One region of the Rhodococcus ruitaii genome, then DNA from elsewhere that is predicted to be linked to it. Evidence: riboswitches for the same ligand, from Rfam matches in the RefSeq annotation. Region 1 holds a riboswitch; each other region holds the start of a gene.
What was found. Region 1 has a riboswitch for S-adenosylmethionine ahead of metX (homoserine O-acetyltransferase MetX). Riboswitches for the same ligand answer to the same signal wherever they lie in the genome.
Positions count from the first base shown of each region.

Region 1 (6,024 bases):
GTACAACATGAATCCGCCCGGAGCGCACCCCAGCCCGATCGTGGCGACGGTTGTCGTGGACACCGACACCGCGACGCCGGTCACGTTGTCCGACGTGTTCCCCGATCTACAGGCGGGGCTGCAACGACTGTCCGAGCAGTCGGCGTTGCTGCTGCCCGGTACCGCGGCGGGCCCGGACTTCGAACGCAGCGGTATCGAACCGACGGAATCGAATTTCGCGAACTGGCTGCCCACCCCCGAGGGCATCGAGATCCACTTCGGGGACTACCAGGTGGGTCCGCACGCTATCGGACTCGTCACCGTCACCGTGCCGTGGAGTGCGCTCACCGACGTCGCCGATCCCGCCGTCGTCGCGGTACTCGAGAGCTGACAACTCAATCGTGGGGCCCACCCCACGGCCTCACCTCGGCCGCCCGTTGTCCGAGCGAACGGTACACCGGGTCGAGTGAAGGAGACGCACGGTGCATTCGCTCGGAACGGGAGGTCGGGCGGGTCAATGGTCAGACGGCGCCGTCGAACCCGAATTGGCGCCATGCCTCGTAGGCGGCGACCGCCGCGGCGTTCGACAGATTCAACGAGCGGCGCCCGGGCAACATCGGGATCCGCACCCGCTCGGTGATGTGCGGGTCGGCGAGCACGTCGTCGGACAGTCCGGTCGGTTCCGGCCCGAACAGCAACACATCGCCGTGGCGGTACTCGATGTCGGTGAAGGATGTGGTGGCGTGCGCGGTGAACGCGAACACCCGCGCCCCGTTCACCGCGTCCCATGCGGCCGGCAGGTCGGGGTGCACCGTGACGTAGGCCAGATCGTGGTAGTCGAGCCCGGCACGACGGAGTTTCGGTTCGGACAGGTCGAATCCGAGGGGTTCCACGAGGTGCAGTTCGGCGCCGGTCGCGGCGACCAACCTGATCGCATTGCCGGTATTGGGTGGAATACGAGGTTCGTGGAACATCACTCGGAACACTCCGACAAGCTTGCCAGAAGAGCAGAACAGCCCATCCGGCCGGTCGCCACACGCGGGTCACCGGACGCCTGGAACAATGGACCACGTGACTGCGACCCTCCTGGACGGCAAAGCAACCCGCGACGAAATCTTCGAGGACCTCCTGGTCCGTGTGGCAGCGCTGAAGGACAAGGGCATCACGCCCGGCCTCGGCACGATCCTCGTCGGCGACGATCCGGGGTCGGCGACGTACGTGAGGGGCAAGCACAACGACTGCGCCAAGGTGGGGATCACCTCGATCCGTAAGGATCTCCCCGCCGACATCACCCAGGAGCAGCTCGAAGCGGCGATCGACGAACTCAACGACGACCCCGCCTGCACGGGGTACATCGTGCAGTTGCCGCTGCCCAAGCACCTCGACGAGAACGCCGCCCTCGAGCGCATCGACCCCGCCAAGGACGCCGACGGGTTGCATCCCGTCAACCTCGGACGCCTGGTGCTCGGCAAGGACGCGGCGTTGCCGTGCACCCCGCGCGGCATCGTTCACCTGCTGCGCCGCTACGAGGTGCCGATCAACGGCGCCCACGTGGTGGTCGTCGGGCGCGGTGTGACGGTGGGCCGCCCGATCGGGCTGCTGCTGACCCGCCGCAGCGAGAACGCGACCGTGACGCTGTGCCACACCGGCACCAAGGATCTCGCCGCCGAGGTGAAGCGCGCCGACATCATCGTCGCCGCTGCGGGCGTGCCCGGACTCATCACCGCCGAGATGGTCAAGCCCGGTGCGGCAGTGCTCGACGTGGGCGTCTCGCGCACTGCCGACGGCCTGCGCGGCGATGTTGCCGACGACGTCCGCGACGTCGCGGGGTTCCTCTCCCCGAACCCCGGCGGAGTCGGACCGCTCACCCGCGCGTTCCTGCTGACGAACGTCGTCGAACGCGCCGAGCACGACGCCGGTCTCTGAGCAGACCAGCGGATGGACAGTTCGGTGCGATTGACACGACTGAACCTGCCGCTGCTGGCGGTCACCCTGGTGATCGCCGCCGCGGTGGTCCTTGTGCTGGCCGACCGCTGGCGCCGGGGTGCTTTCGTGTTCGGCGGTGCGATGATCCTTGCGGGGATCCTCAGGTGGGCGCTCGACTCGGATCAGGTGGGAGTGCTCGCGGTGCGAGGCAAACGTTTCGACGTCGCTGCGATGCTTGCCATGGGCGGTGCGATCGTGACGCTGGCAGTCTCGATCGATCCGCTCGGCACCGGATAACGCATCCGGCTCTCAGCCGCCCGCCAGTTCCATCAGCTCGACGAGCAGCTTCGCCACGGCATCGGCTTCGGTGAGAAAGCCGTCGTGTCCGTCGCGTGACTCGAGGACACGCAGCCCGTCGCACTTCGGCAGACCGTCTGCGATCTCCTGCTGCAATCGGATCGGGTAGAGGCGATCCGAATCGACACCCGCGACGATCGTCGGAACATTCGTGCCCGCCAACGCAGCTTCGATGCCACCGCGACCGCGTCCCACGTCGTGCCGATTCATCGCGTCGCTGAGCACCACATACGTGCCGGGGTCGAACCGTTTGACGAGCTTCGATGCCTGGTGGTCGAGATAGCTCTGCACAGCGTAGCGCCCGTCGCCCCACGGATCTTCGTCTCCTTGAGGGAGATTCGCGAACCGAGAGTCGAGTTCTTCCTCGCTGCGATACGACAGGTGGGCCATGCGGCGGGCGATGCCCAGCCCCGCTTCCGGCCGGCTGCCACTCGCGTAGTAGTTGCCGCCCTGCCAGTGGGGATCCTGCGTGATGGCAGCGATCTGGGTGCTCTGCACACCGATCTGATCGGCTGTCGCGCGGGCACCGACCGCCAGGACCAGTGCCGCCCGCACCCGGTTCGGGTGGGTGATGATCCATTCGAGCGAGCGCATGCCGCCCATCGATCCGCCCGTCACGGCGGCCAGCGTGTCGATGCCGAGAGCATCGAGGAGCGCGGCTTCCGCGGTGATCTGATCGCGGATGGTGATCCGGGGGAATCGCGAACCCCACGGTTTCCCGTCGGGCGCGGTGCTGCCCGGCCCGGTGCTGCCCTGGCATCCGCCGAGGACGTTCGTGGCCACCACGCACCACCGGTCGGTGTCGATCGGGGCGCCGGGGCCGACCATGCCGGACCACCAGCCCGGTGACGGGTGATCCGGCCCGGCCGGTCCGGTGATGTGTGAGTCGCCGGTCAGGGCGTGCTCGACGAGTACGACGTTGTCGCGGGCGGGCGACAACGCGCCCCACCGCTGCAGGGCAACGGTGACGTCGGGGAGGGTGTCGCCGCTCTCGAGGGTGATGCTGCCGATGTCGACTGTGCCGAGCCGGCCGTCTTCCGACGGGAGTGCAATCCGCCGACGATTGGTACCTGTTGTCACGATGGGACCGCCTTCATCAGCTTGTCAACCTCCCAGGAGCCGGCTTGTCGTCTGCGGTGCGCCGACGACCGTGTCTTCACCCGGAGCACCCCACCCTGGCCGGAGGGTTGCCGACCAGCAAGCCGGGGCTTCGCGCTGGCACTCATGACCTCGTCGGAAGTCTAACGGCTGGGCCGGAGGGCCCGATAGGCGGCTCTCGGCCGTACCGCGCCGCCAGAAGGTCGTCCCGCGGTTCCGGCTCCGGCCGCGGCGTCGGATACCGTGTCCGGCGTGCCCCTCACCATCACCACCGTGAACGTCAACGGCGTGCGCGCAGCGGCCGGTAAGGGCCTGCTGGCGTGGCTCGAGACGTCCTCCGCCGACATCGTCTGCCTTCAGGAAGTGCGCGCGAGCGAGAAGCAGTTCCACACTGCGATCGCGCCGGCGCTGGACGCTGGCTGGCACGTCGAAGGAGCCGAGTCGTCCGTCAAGGGGCGCGCGGGTGTCGCGATCCTGTCGCGCACACCGGCAGACGCCGTGCGCGTGGGTTTCGATGTCGACGACTATGCCGACTCCGGCCGCTACATCGAGGCGGATTTCGGCGACGTGACGTGCGGCAGCCTGTATCTGCCGACCGGAGAAGCGGACACCCCGAAGCAGGACGACAAGGAACGCTTCATGAAGGGCTTCGCCGCGTATCTGGGGGAGCGGGCATCCGACGTCGTCTCGGCCGGTCGCGACATGGTGGTGTGCGGCGACTGGAACATCGCCCACACCGAGCGCGACATCAAGAACTGGAAGGGCAACGTCCGCAAATCCGGCTTCCTGCCCGGCGAGCGCGCCTGGGTGACCGAGCTGCTCGCCACCGGTCGGTGGCGCGATGTCGTGCGCGACCTGCACGGCGACGTCGCCGGCCCCTACTCCTGGTGGTCCTACCGTGGCAAGGCATTCGACACCGACGCCGGCTGGCGGATCGACTACCACCTCGTCACACCGGCCCTGGCCGTCCGTGCGGCCGACGCCCGGGTCGAACGCGCCGCGACCTACGCCGAACGCTGGTCGGATCACGCCCCGGTGACCGTCACGTTCGAGTAGGCGGGGTCACGGATCGACCTCGTTCGGTCGCGGAAACCGGGGCGTGAAATTATCGAGGTCATGTCGACTGCAGATCAGCACGCCACAGTGCAGGATGCCCGCCCCGCCGCGCGGCCCCGGGTGCTTTCGGGCATCCAGCCCACGTCGGATTCGTTCCACCTCGGCAACTTCCTCGGTGCGTTGCAGCAGTGGGTTCCCGCCCAGGACGAAAACGATGCGTTCTACTTCATCCCCGACCTGCACGCCATCACCGCGCCGCAGAAGCCGAAGGAACTGCGCGGGCGGGTCCTCGTCGCCGCCGCGCAGTTGCTGGCCATCGGGATCGACCCGGAGCGCTCCGTGCTGTTCGTGCAGAGCCAGGTCCCCGAGCATGCCGAACTGTCCTGGGTTCTCAACTGCCTCACCGGTTTCGGTGAAGCGAGCCGCATGACACAGTTCAAGGACAAATCCGCCAGGCAGGGTGCCGAGCACGCGAGCGTCGGCCTGTTCACCTACCCGGTGCTCATGGCCGCGGACATTCTGCTGTACCGCGCCCACAAGGTCCCGGTCGGTGAGGATCAGCGGCAGCACCTCGAGCTCACCCGCGACCTCGCGCAGCGCTTCAACAAGCGCTTCGGGAAGACCTTCGTCGTCCCGGAGGCCCAGATCGTCAAGGGCACCGCCAAGATCTACGACCTGCAGGACCCGACGTCGAAGATGAGCAAATCGGCGGCCACCGACGCCGGCCTGATCAACCTGCTCGACGATCCGAAGATCTCGGCGAAGAAGATCAAGTCGGCGGTGACGGACAACGACCGCGAGATCCGATTCGACCAGGAGAACAAGCCGGGGGTGAGCAATCTGCTCACCATCCAGTCGGCGCTGTCGGGCCGTTCGATCGACGACCTCGTCGCCGGGTACGAGGGTAAGGGATACGGCGACCTCAAGAGCGATACCGCAGAGGTCCTCACCGAGTTCGTGACGCCGTTGCGGACGCAGGTGGACGAGTACCTCGCCGACGAGGCGGAACTGCTCCGGATTCTGTCGGCCGGTGCGGATCGGGCACGTGAGGTGGCTTCCCGGACACTGGCCCAGGTCTATGACAAGGTGGGATTCCTACCCCGGAGTTGACCGCGTAAGGAGTCATAGATGGCCGGTGAGCCGGACGGCGACACGAAACCGAGCTTCCTCGATCGGCAGCGAGCAGCCCGGCCGTGGCTCGATCACCTGGTGCGGTCCGGTATGCGGTACCTGGAGAAGAGGGGCACCTTCTACGCTGCAGGGCTCACCTACTTCACGGTCCTCGCGATCGTTCCGATCATCATGGTCGCGTTCTCCGTTGCCGGTTTCGTGCTCGCCGGCCGTCCGGAGCTGCTGCAGCAGATCAGCGACGCGATCGCCGAGAACATCCCCGGCGAACTCGGCACCACCGTCGAGGACATCATCGATTCCGCGATCAACTCTCGCGGCACGGTGGGTGTGATCGGGCTCCTCACCGCGTCGTATGCCGGCCTGGGCTGGATGGCCAACCTGCGCAATGCACTCACCGCGATGTGGGACAACCCGCGCGCGAACGGCAACTTCTTCGTCGTCAAGCTCAAGGACGGCGGCGCGCTGATCAGCCTGGGT
Region 1 covers NZ_JBUYWC010000009.1:127,324-133,347, forward strand. The annotation lists gene ACZI8W_RS13395 (RsiV family protein) at 1-370, shown strand, start outside; gene ACZI8W_RS13400 (tRNA (cytidine(34)-2'-O)-methyltransferase) at 501-965, opposite strand; gene ACZI8W_RS13405 (bifunctional methylenetetrahydrofolate dehydrogenase/methenyltetrahydrofolate cyclohydrolase) at 1,051-1,905, shown strand; gene ACZI8W_RS13410 (DUF3017 domain-containing protein) at 1,918-2,202, shown strand; gene metX (homoserine O-acetyltransferase MetX) at 2,215-3,342, opposite strand; SAM riboswitch class IV at 3,378-3,492, opposite strand; gene ACZI8W_RS13420 (exodeoxyribonuclease III) at 3,604-4,416, shown strand; gene trpS (tryptophan--tRNA ligase) at 4,477-5,526, shown strand; gene yhjD (inner membrane protein YhjD) at 5,545-6,024, shown strand, end outside.

Region 2 (6,024 bases), on a different contig from region 1:
GACGGGGCGGGTCTTCGAGGTTTGCGCTTGGCGCGTCTCATAGTTCTCTCTGTGTGTATTCGCGGACAAGTACTCACCCAGGATAAGGGTCGTCGACCGGGCGCCGCGTATCGGCAGCCTGCGCGTGGCGGTGATGGTCTCTTCGCCGCGGCACTGTCGCAAGCCGGCAGGCCTTCGATGAATGCAGCGCGAAGGCGCGGAGACGACCCGGTTGCAGCGTGCCGCGAGGAAAGGGTCGTCGAATTGGTGCATAATTTCGGTTTGTCCGATGCGTCGAATGCCGACGATGAAATTCCTGCTCGTCGATGTGCAATTCGATCTTCTCCGGTTGTTCGAGGTCGGTTTTTCTCGGCGCTGATCAATTATCCGTAAATAGGACGGCGCTCAGGGAGTCGGCGCATCTACCTGCTGAAAGGTAGATCATTTCACACCTGTGATCGGTTCGTGATTGGATCCGACCAGGCGGAATGTGATGTGGAACTCAGTGTGTCCACGCTGCGGGATCAGGATCTTCTGGTAACAATTGAAGGGCGTTCGTCACCGCGATCGCACCGCTGTTGATTCTCCACAGATGGGATTTACATCATGCTCGCTGATCTGGCCGAATTCTTCGTCAACGCCGCAGACCTCTTCGGTGCACTCGACTTCTTCACCGGTTCTGCTGAAGGAATCAGCAGCGCCCAGCAGTAGGGCTCCCGACCATCGGACCCGTGGGCTGCGGCCCCCGGGTCCGAGTCGTTTCCGGACATCGAGGGCCGAACGCCGGATGGTGCGGGCAGTAGAGCTGGTCGACGGCCCGCGGCGCGGCGGACCTCGACCGCCCGGTTCGTCAGATCCGGGGGGCGCGGCGTCGGCACCAGATATCGTCATGGTCAGCCGGTCCGGTCGTGCATTCCGCACGCTTGGTGAGTGCAGCAGATGAGATCGGAACGAACGATGCCGTCCGATCATGCCGGCGTCGGCGTGTTCCCGACTGATCGCTTGGGCTGCGTCCGCACATGGGTGACGTAGAGGGCGAGACCGACGAAGACGACACCACCGACCAGATTGCCCAGTACTGTCGGGATCTCGTTCCAGATCAGGTAGTCGCTGAGCGTGAAGTCGCCGCCGAGCAGGAGGCCGGACGGGAACAGGAACATGTTGACGACCGAGTGTTCGAAGCCCATGTAGAAGAACAGCATGACGGGCATCCACATGACGAGAACCTTGCCCGGCACGCTCTTGGACATCATCGCTGCGACGACGCCGGTGGATACCATCCAGTTGCACAACATGCCACGGAAGAACAGGGTCGCCATGCCGGCTGCGCCGTGCTCTGCATAGCCGAGGGTGCGTTCCTCGCCGATTTCGCCGAGACGTTCGCCGATGGCGTCCGGTGGAATCGAGTATCCGTAGGTGAGGACGAAGGTGATCAGTACGGCCACCGTCAAGGCGCCGAGGAAGTTCCCGATGAAGACGAGACCCCAGTTCCGGAGCATCGACCCGATCGTCACCCCGGGGCGTTTGTCGAGGTAGGCGATGGGAACCATGGTGAACACGCCGGTGAGCAGGTCGAAGCCCAGTAGATAGAGCAGGCAGAATCCGACCGGGAAGAGAATCGCTCCGAGCAGCGCGTTGCCTGTCTGCACGGTGACAGTGATCGCGAACGCCGCTCCGAGCGAGAGGATCGCGCCGGCCATGTACGCCCTGATCATGGTGTCGCGGGTGGACATGAGGACCTTGCTCTGGCCGGCGTCGACCATCGCGCGGGCCAACTCGGCGGGTGGAACGTAGGACACGGCAACCTCCTGGTGCGAACAGTGCCCGGCCAGTGTCGACGGTGCCCGTCACCGCTGCGTTTCGGAGCAGTAAGGACGCGTTGCGTTCTCCGCCGAGGTCGGTCGCTCGGGTTGTGAGGTCGCTGTGTCGTGTAGGTCGCTGCGTCGTGTAGAGTGGCGGTGCTTCACGAGATGTCGTCGCCAAGCTCCGACTGGACGGCACGCCAACCCCACGCTCGCGGGTGGCTCGGATGACGAAGCGGCCCGCGGCCGACCGGCCCGGGCACGAGCGCCCCGCCCGGGGCCGACCCGGAGGAAATATCATGACCGACCCCCATCAATGCGCCGCGTTCGGAGACGGGCACCACGTCCATTTCATCCGCGCCCGTAAGGCTTTCGACGACTCTGACCTGAGTGTCGGTGCGTTGGTGCACGTGCTTGACAGTACGAGCGTCGAACTATCCTGGGACGGAATACGACTCGAGTTTCGACACCATGACACAGCTGCGATATCCCGCGCAGTCCATGTGGGTGGAGAGATCGGAACGTGGATTCCTCGGTGGCGGGTGTTGATCCTTCCGGGGCCGAATCCGCATGTGCCGGTGACATTCACCCTGGCTGCCCCCGATCACTGGACAGGGTGTGTGCCGGGACGTGTTCCGGTGCTGACCTACGTGCCGGGCTGCTGACCGGCCGGGTCAACTCTGGTCGGAATCGTTCCAGAATGCGGGAAGTTCTACGGCTAGACGATCTTTCGCCTGCATGGGCAGGGAGTGGGTGGTGTCGGGGAAAACGTCGACGGTCGCGTGTGGAAGTGTACCTGCCCGCTCGGCCGCGGCAGTGTCACCGGCAAGCGAATCGCGTTCTGCGATAGCGACATAGGTAGGCATGGTGAGACGTCCCATGTCCTCGTCGTTCATGGGCGAGGGCGTCGGCAGCACGGCGGAATAGTGTTCTGAGCCTGCAGCGATCATCTTCGCCATGTCGTCGTCCGGGTCGAACTCGGCGCCGCCCACCTTGCTGAGCGCGGTGTTCCGCCATGCCTCGGGCAGGAAGGGGAGGCTGGACACCATCGTCCACGCCATCATTCGGGCGGACGGGTGTGCGAACGTGAAGACAGGTTCGAGAAGGGTGAGTGATCGGACGCGATCGGGGAATTGCCGAGCGTAGGTGGCTGCGATCGCGCCGCCGAACGAATGACCGGTGATGTGCACGGGGTCGGTTGTGAGTTCGCCGAGGGCATCGGCGATCCAGAGCGCCTGATCGTCGAACGAGGTCAACGGGACATTCTGCACCGACAATCCGGCGTCGCCGAGTGCGTCGAAGGCGAGGACGCGCCGGTGCGGCACGAAGTCGGCGAGGTTTTCGGCCCACATCGGGACACCCGACGAGCGGCCGGGAACCAAGACGACCGGAGCGGTGTTCTCGAGTTCCGGAGTGCTCCACTCGTAGACGCGGACCGTACCGAATCGGGTCGGAACGTCGTGGGTTGTCGATGGTGCTGGAAGTGCAGACATCGCCCGGGTGTAGGCCTCGACGTAGGTGCGGCGTCCCTCGGCGTCGCGGAAGTGGCCCACGCCCGGAGCTCCGAAGAAGAACTGCTGGATGCCTACTGCGCCCAGTGCGGCCAGTGCGGCAACCACGACGATTCCGCTGCGGCGCAGCCATCGGCGCCGACGGGTGGGTGGTGGATGGTCGGGTCGGGGGTCTGTGCTGGTGTGTTCACTCATGGAGGTCTTCCTGACGTTCGGTGAACCGTGCTGTTTGCAGTATAAACATATTGTAAACTGTCGTCATGCCGAGAGTTGTCGACCATGCTGAGCGTCGTAGAGAGATCGTGTGGGCACTGTGGGCAGTGATCCACGAACGGGGCATCGACGGGGTGACGTTCCAGTCGGTGGCGGCCGAGGCCGGCGTCTCGATTGGCAGAATCCAACACTATTTCGAATCGAAACAACAGCTGATCCGGTCGGGAGCGCAGGAGATGGTCACCGGTGCCGAGCAGGTGTACCACGGGCGGGGGGCGGCGGGCGATCCGAGAGCAGCCCTCGCAGCTTTGCTCACTCAACCCGTTCCGACGAGCGCACCGTCCCGTGTGGGTGTGTCGGTCTGGTTCGCCTATCTCGCGAAGGCGGCGAACGACCCGTGGATCAGGTCGTTCCTCGCCGAAGCGTCGCGGGGGACGGTGTCCGAGGCCGAGCGGCTTCTATGTCGGGCGGGTCTCTCCGAGATAGAAGCGCACAGCGAGGCCATGAGGTTGGTCGTACTCAGTACTGGTGCGACGCAATCCGTGCTGATTGCGGGGATGGACGCCGACAGCGCGGTCGAACTCGTCATCCGGGAGATCGATCGGTGCATCGAAATCGCCACGGCCGGCGGGAAGTAACGAAGTTCCCGAGTTCGTGTCGGACCTCACTGCAATGCTGGAGTGGCAAGAAGAGGAGATTGGAGGATGTCATGAGGACATCGACCACCAACTCGCACGGCACGGCGCAGCCGATCGACATTTCGGATTCCGATCGGGTTCCCCCGGCCGCATCCGACCGCTCGGGGCAGGCGGAATTGGACGAGGCGCTGATGTGCGGCGGTCACCGTGCTCGGCTGCTCGCGGCGCACGACGACGGCACCGATATCGACTACGTGCTTCTGCTGGTCGGCGAGATGTCCGGCCGACGCGAGATCCTCGTTCGCGAGGTCGACGAGGAAGTGCTGCTCATCGAAGGAAGTCGGCCCGCATCCGAACCTCGGATCTTGCTCGGTGTCGCGTCGCAACCACCACACGACACCGGCGACACGGACTCTCTCGCACGCGTGCTTCGTGAGTCCGGCGCCGTTCGCTCGATGCTCGCCAGGGGCGGAGTCCGATCGGTGATCGTCGGCCGGCAGAGCGAGTGGAAGAGCGCGACCGCGGTCTCGGCGTCGTGATGGGGTAAGGGAATGCCCGGTTCGGCGGCGCATGTCGATGGGTGGGTTCACGATGGCTCCATGGGAACCAGACATCACGTAATCGACTACATCGAACTCGGCGCTACCGATCTCCCCACGACACGCGCCTTCTACGAATCCGCCTTCGGCTGGAGCTTCAACGACTACGGGCCCGATTACGCCGGAATTCGTGCTGTCGAGGGCGACGGAGAGGTCGGTGGCCTGACGACTCTGCGCCCACCGGGTGGGGTTGGGCCTCTGGTGTTGCTGTACTCCAGCGATCTCGACGCCACCGTCCGCGCGGTCGAACGTGCCGGAGGCCAGATTTCGTCGGGGCCGTACGATTTTCCGGGTGGCCGTCGATTCACCTTCCTCGACCCGAGTGGAAACGAATTAGGGGCCTGGTCCGACGACGCGTGAACCCGTTCGCCCTCCGATCGTCGAGGGCGCGTGGGTGCCACTCAGGAAGCGCTGGAAATCCGCCGCGCAATTCCGGCCTGGTTGAGTTGCGGGATCTGCTCGGCCGCCCACGGGCTGATCAGCCACGGAACGGTTGCCGCCGTCTGCATATCGGCCCACGACACCCACCTCCACTCCATCACCTCTGACGGTTCTGGCTGGAGGCCGGAGACGGCGCGGGCGCAGAACACCGGACACACCTCGTTCTCCACGGTCCCGTCGGCTGCCGTCGCGCGGTACCGGAAGTGCGGCAATACACACGTGACATCATCGACGGCGAGGCCCAACTCCTGTTCGACGCGACGGCGGACCGCGTCCTCGAGGGATTCCTCCGGCCCTGGATGACCGCAACACGCGTTCGTCCACACACCGGGCCACGTGATCTTGCTCAGTGCGCGTCGCGTCACGAGGACCCGGCCCGCGTCATCGAACACGTAGCAAGAGAACGCCAGGTGAAGAGGGGTGTCTGTGTGATGGACGGTGGCTTTCGGAGCTGTACCGATGGGGCGCTCGTGTTCGTCGAGCAGAACGACGAGTTCTTCGTGGGCAGGCGCTGTCATGTGGTGGATCTCCATGGGGTTGATCTGGGTGTCGGGCAGCGTCCGGCACCCGCCGGATCGACACGGGTGGTGTATCTCGCACCGACCGGGCCCTGTATTGGTGCCGACCCGAGACTACGCTCGGCCGTGGTAGATGCCGCTGATGTCACCACCGAATCGTTGCCCTCAGACGCAACCTCCGACGTACCGGGACGTGATCGCATGAGCAACACTGCACCCACCGACCGCGCCGATGACTCCGCGCACAGTGTGGAAGCCCACTACGAGGGGCGAAACCTGGATGTATCCGGTCCGTACCGGATCTACCCGTCAGGACTCTGGTA
Region 2 covers NZ_JBUYWC010000006.1:118,375-124,398, reverse strand. The annotation lists gene ACZI8W_RS09190 (formate/nitrite transporter family protein) at 948-1,778, opposite strand; SAM riboswitch class IV at 1,941-2,053, shown strand; gene ACZI8W_RS09185 (hypothetical protein) at 2,081-2,446, shown strand; gene ACZI8W_RS09180 (alpha/beta fold hydrolase) at 2,456-3,487, opposite strand; gene ACZI8W_RS09175 (TetR/AcrR family transcriptional regulator) at 3,553-4,143, shown strand; gene ACZI8W_RS09170 (hypothetical protein) at 4,215-4,682, shown strand; gene ACZI8W_RS09165 (VOC family protein) at 4,743-5,102, shown strand; gene idi (isopentenyl-diphosphate Delta-isomerase) at 5,144-5,701, opposite strand; gene ACZI8W_RS09155 (hypothetical protein) at 5,903-6,024, shown strand, end outside.
Region 2: another riboswitch for S-adenosylmethionine. It lies ahead of ACZI8W_RS09185 (hypothetical protein); the one in region 1 lies ahead of metX (homoserine O-acetyltransferase MetX).

Region 3 (6,024 bases), on a different contig from region 1:
ACCATCTCGACGAAGGTATCGGACACCTCGTTGCGCCACACGAACGAGCTCCACAGCGGGTGTTCCTCGTGCCCGATGCGCCCGACGATGATCCACTTCGCTGCGATGGTGATGATGCACGCCACCGCACCTGCGGCCATCAGCACGAGCCCGCTGAACAATGCCGCTGCCCAGTAGCCGATGTGGACGGCAAGGGAATTCAGTGCAAACAGGACCATCAGTCCGATCCCGAAGGTCACCATCATGGGAACGAGGCGGAAGGTCTCGACGGCCCCGCGCGCGATCTTCAGTCTCACAGGTGGCTCGAACGTGCGACTCGAATCGGACTCGCCGGAGGCGCGACGCAACCGCACCGGGGGGCTGCCGAGCCACGACGAACCCGACTTCGCTTTCTCCGGTGCGGCCGAGAGCACCGCGACCAGACCGTGTTTCGGCACGCGACGACCGGGTGCGGCCATGCCCGAGTTGCCGAGAAAGGCCCGCTTACCGACCTTGGCGTGAGATATGTACAGCCAACCGCCGCCGAGTTCGTACGAGGCGACCATGGTGTCGTCGGCGAGGAACGCGCCGTCCGCGACCTTGGTGAACTTGGGGACCATGAGCACGGTCGACGCCTCGACGTCCTTACCGATGTCGGCGCCGAGCAGCCGCAGCCAGATGGGGGTGAGCATCGATGCGTAGAGCGGGAACAGGAACGTGCGCGAGGAGTCCATCAGGCGTTCGGTGGCCCACACTTGCCACCCGACGCGGCTTCGGACCGGATGCCAGCCTTCGGTCATGCCGATCGACAGCAGTCGCACGGTGATCAGGGTGAGCACGGCGAACACCGCCATGGTGAGGATTCCGCCGGCCGGGAGCATCATCAGGGAACGGACCACGGCCTCGGACACGCTCACGGTGTCCTTCACCCACCAGACCAGGAGTGCGACACCCGCGCCGATCGACATGATCGGAAGCCCCGCGAGGAGGATCGACGTCGCACCGAAGACAGGAAGCCAGCGGGCTCCGCGTGGCGGATCCTCGGAAGGCCATTGCGGTTCTGCTTTTCCGGTCTTTTGTGCGGGCGAGCCCGCCCAGTGCTGCCCAGCCTTGACGCGGCCGAACACAGCCGATCCTGCCGCGACCTCCGCGTTCTTGCCGACGCGTGAACCCGGGGCGAGGAACGAGCGCGCACCGATCGAGGCACCGGCACCGATGCGGATGCTCCCGATGTGGACGACGTCGCCATCCACCCAATACCCCGACAGGTCCACCTCGGGTTCGATCGAGCACCCGTCTCCGAGTTCGAGCATGCCGGTGACCGGGGGCAGAGTGTGCAGGTCGACGCCGTGGCCGATCTTCGCGCCCAGTGCCCTCGCGTACTGACGCATCCACGGTGCGCCCGACAGGTTGGTCGCGCCGGACGCCTCCGACAGGCGCTGCGCGGTCCACAGCCGCAGGTGGACCGCGCCGCCGCGGCGATAACTACCCGGCTCGAGTCCGCGTAGAAGTAGCCGGGCACCCAGGACCGCGATGCTCATCCGGCCGAGCGGCGACAGGAACACGACGATGCCGGCCGCGACCCACCACCACGACAACGTCACGGTCCACGGCACATCGGTGGCGATCGCGATGATGTTGTTCAGAATCGCAAGCCAGGTGATCCATTGGAGGCCGGTCGACGTCATGAGCGGCACTGTCGCGGCGAGCTGGAGGAACTGCGCCCACCGCGACACGGGGACGACCGCGCGGCGGGCCACGGTTTCCGTCGGGGCGAGTTCGTCGAGATAGGTGGCGAGGGACCCGAGACGAGGCCGGTCGTAGAGCTCGGCGACCGTCATTTCGGGATAGCGCTCACGCAAGGCGGTGACGAGCTGTGCGGCAGACAGGGAACCTCCACCGAGTTCGAAGAAGTCGTCGCCGAGCCCCTCGATCCGGGCGCCGAGCAATGAGGACCACAGCCCCGCGACCCATTCCGCGGTCGGGGGGAGGCCGAGTGCTTCGACCGAGTCGGCGTCGGCACCGGGCAGCGGCCACGGCAGTGCGCCCCGATCGACCTTCCCGGACGTTCGCGTGGGCAGCTCGTCGACGAGCGCGAGACGCGGTACGAGGGCGGCAGGAAGTTGTTCGGACAGCAGGTCGTGGGCGGAGGCGACGTCGAAGTCGGGATCGGTCGAGGCGATGTAGCCGACGAGGACCGAACTTCCGGCCGACGTCTTTCGGACCGCGCACGCACCCCCGGCGACACCGGGCAGATTCTGCAGAGCGTTGTCGACCTCGCCGAGCTCGATGCGTCGTCCGCCGATCTTGACCTGGTCGTCGGCGCGTCCTTGGAACAGCAGCCCTGCGCTGTCGAGTACGACGAGGTCGCCGCTGCGGTAGGCACGGTCCCAGCCGAGGGTCGGCATGGGCGCGTATTTCTCGGCGTCCTTGTCCGGGTCGAGGTAACGGGCAAGCCCGACACCGCCGATGACGAGTTCACCGGTCTGTCCTTCTGCGACGGGAATCCCCTCGGTATCGACAACCGCGAGATCCCAGCCGTCGAGCGGCAGGCCGATACGGATGGGCCCGGTGCCGTCCATGATCGCGGCACACGCGACCACCGTCGCTTCGGTGGGGCCGTACGTGTTCCACACCTCCCGGCCCGGCACGGCGAGACGCTCGGCGAGGTCGGGCGGGCAGGCCTCTCCGCCGAAGATGAGCAGACGCACCGCTTCGAGTGCTTCGCCGGGCCACATCGCCGCCAGGGTCGGGACCGTGGAGACCACGTTGATGCTGCGGGACACCAGCCACGGGCCCAGATCCATGCCGGTGCGCACCAGCGACCGTGGCGCCGGCACCAGGCACGCGCCGTGTCGCCAGGCCAGCCACATCTCCTCGCACGATGCGTCGAAGGCGACGGACAGACCCGCCAGCACCCGGTCGTGGGGGCCGAGCGGTTCGTCCCGGCAGAACAGGTTCGCTTCGGCGTCGACGAAGGCCGCGGCGTTGCGGTGTGTGACGGCGACACCCTTCGGGGTGCCTGTGGAGCCGGACGTGAAGATGATCCATGCGTCGTCGTCGAGGGTCGGCTCACGCACGTCCGGTTCAGCGGCCGGTGGCGCGGTGCCGGGGCCGATCCCCGCGTCAGTGACGATGGCGGTGACTTTCGCCTCGGAGAAGACCAACTCGGCACGTTCGTCGGGGTCGTCGGCATCCACCGGGACGTAGGCGGCTCCCGCCGCGAGAACGGACAGAATGGTGACGTACAGATCCTTGGACCCGGACGACATGCGCACACCGACGCGATCACCGGCGCCCACACCGGCCTCCGCGAGTCCGCGCGCTCCCGTATCCACCAGATCGAGGAGTTCGGAGTACTCGAGCATCGTGGTGCCGTCGTCTATCGCGGGCGCGCGCGGATGCGATTCAGCGGTGACGCGCAGCACGTCGATGAGTGTGCGTGGCGCCGGCGCGTGCGATCCGCGCAGGAAGATCCCCGGCACGAGCGACGTGTCGTCGGCTGCGGGTGGGAGTTGAGCAGACAATCCGCTGTCCTTCTACTCGGTTGGGCTACTCGGCTGGGCGATCCGGTGTTATTTCATGTGAAGGTGGACAACAGATGAACTTTCGGTGTGTGTGGGCCGGAGGGCGCGCGGCGCCGAAGCACCCGTCAGAGCAAAGCACGATGATGGATTCTTTGCAGGTCAGGGGGAGAAATTCACTTCTTCCCGACAATGAGGGGCGGGCCACGATCGAGGTCTCGACTTGACACGAAGTGTGCCCGGTGTCATTGTCTTCGGCAGGTCATGAGTACCAGCGTCAAGCCCCGGCTCGCTGGTCGGCAACCCTCCGCCGCGGTGGGGTGCTCCGGGTGACGACCTGGCTGACGTACCGAACCCGGGCGCAGCAAGCGCGGACTCCGCCGGCGAACGATTCACCTTCGTCGTGGCGATCACCGACGGGTCCCTGATACACGAGGGAAATTCGTCATGACTGTTGCCACCACCACCTGTGTCGCTCCCTTTGCTCGCGTGTCGGGCTGTGACGTGCAGGTCCCTCTCGTACAGGGCGGTACCTGCACCTACGCGAACTTCGATTATGCGGCCAGCGCACCGGCTCTGGCGAGCGTGACCGACCGGATCTCCGAACTGTTGCCGTTCTACGCCAGCGTGCACCGCGGCGCGGGCTACGCATCGCGTATCAGCACCACGAGCTACGAGGATGCACGCGCGTCGGTCTCCCGATTCGTGGGCACCGACGAGGACCAGGTCGTGGTCTTCACCCGCAACACCACGGATTCGATCAACCTGCTTGCCGGTGCAGTCCCCGGCGATGTCGTGGTCCTCGACATCGAGCATCACGCGAACCTGCTGCCGTGGAAGAACACTCGTGTGGTCGAAGCCGCGGACTCAGTCTCGGAGACCATGTGGCGGATCGCCGTCGAGCTGGAACGTGCCCCGGCAGCGCTACTCGCCGTGACCGGAGCCTCCAATGTCACGGGCGAGGTTCTGCCGATCGGCGAGCTTGCCGACCTCGCCCACGCGTGCGGTGCGCGGATCTTCGTCGATGGTGCCCAGCTGGTTCCGCATCGTCGTGTCGATCTCGCTGAACTCGGCGTCGACTATCTGGCGTTCTCGGGCCACAAGCTGTACGCACCGTTCGGTGCCGGTGTGCTGGTCGGGCGTCGTGACTGGCTCGATGCGGCCGAGCCGTATCTCGCTGGTGGCGGTGCGGTACGCGAGGTTGCCCTCGACCACACCGAGTGGGCGTGTGCTCCGGCCCGTCACGAGGCCGGATCTCCGAACGTACTGGGGGTCGCGGCGATCGCTGCGGCGTGCGACACCCTCGCATCACACGACGCCGAGTCGGTTGCGCGTCACGAGGAGTTGTTGTGTGCGCAGCTCGTCGACGGCCTGCGCGACATCTACGGTGTGGAAATTCTTCGGCTGTGGGAGGATTCGGTGGACTGCGTCGGAATCGTCACTTTCGGTATCGACGGCTTCGAACCGGGTGAAATCGCCGCCTACCTCTCAGCCGAACACGGCATCGGGGTTCGTGACGGCCGTTTCTGCGCTCATCCGTTACTTTCCCGCGTCGGACTTCCCGGTGGCGCGGTGCGGGCATCCCTGGGGCTGGGAAGTTCGTCGGCGGACGTCGACCGTCTACTCGCGGCGCTTCGGCAGTTGGTGGTGGAGGGGCCGTCGTGGTCGTACGCCAAGACCGACGGGGCATGGAATCCGACGCCGGAGACCCGGCCCGGTCTCACGCAGTCGGGCGACGGTGCGGCGGAGTGCGTCTGAACGATCGCGTCTCGATGCCGCGCTCGTATCCCGATCGGCCGGGCGAGGCTCAGTCCACCACGACGTCGACCCCCGCGGTCACCCGTAGGAGTTCGGTATACGAGGTGCGGAAGAGGGTGTCCAGGCTTCCGCCCGATGCCCACAGCTCGGGGTATCCCGCCAGCGCGCTGTCGACGTAGGTCGGCAGGTTGGTGGGGTGCCCGAGCGGGGCCACGCCGCCGAGTTCCTGGCCGGTGACCTCCGCGACGAGGTTGCCAGGCGCGGTGGTGAGAGTTCCGCCCAATCGGGTACCGGTGCGCTCGAGCGATACCCGGTGCGAGCCCGAGACGAGAATCAGGACGGGGTCGTCGTCGAGGAGGAACACGAGAGACTTGACGATCGCCCCGATGTCGACATGCACGGCCGCCGCTGCCTGCTCTGCGGTGTGCACCGGAATCGACTGGGTGGTGATCAGGCCGTGATGTCCGCGAGCGATGAGTGTGTCGGCGACTCGGGCGGCATTCGGATGCAATGGCCTGGGCATGATGCCACCCTATGAAAACCGGTGACCGCTGTGACCGGATCGGCAAGGATCGACGTGATCGGAAGCTCGGTGCGATGCGAGCAGCAAAATATTACTCTGGAGTAATGACTGATTCATCCAGCTGGAAGGCGTTCACTGTCGAGCGCGCCGAACACGTAGCCCAGGTCACACTCATGGGCCCGGGCAAAGGCAACGCGATGGGACCGGACTTCTGGTCGGAACTGCCCAAGATCTTTGCGC
Region 3 covers NZ_JBUYWC010000019.1:13,585-19,608, forward strand. The annotation lists gene ACZI8W_RS22190 (Pls/PosA family non-ribosomal peptide synthetase) at 1-3,506, opposite strand, end outside; SAM riboswitch class IV at 3,764-3,880, shown strand; gene ACZI8W_RS22195 (aminotransferase class V-fold PLP-dependent enzyme) at 3,951-5,261, shown strand; gene ACZI8W_RS22200 (YbaK/EbsC family protein) at 5,311-5,784, opposite strand; gene ACZI8W_RS22205 (crotonase/enoyl-CoA hydratase family protein) at 5,889-6,024, shown strand, end outside.
Region 3: another riboswitch for S-adenosylmethionine. It lies ahead of ACZI8W_RS22195 (aminotransferase class V-fold PLP-dependent enzyme); the one in region 1 lies ahead of metX (homoserine O-acetyltransferase MetX).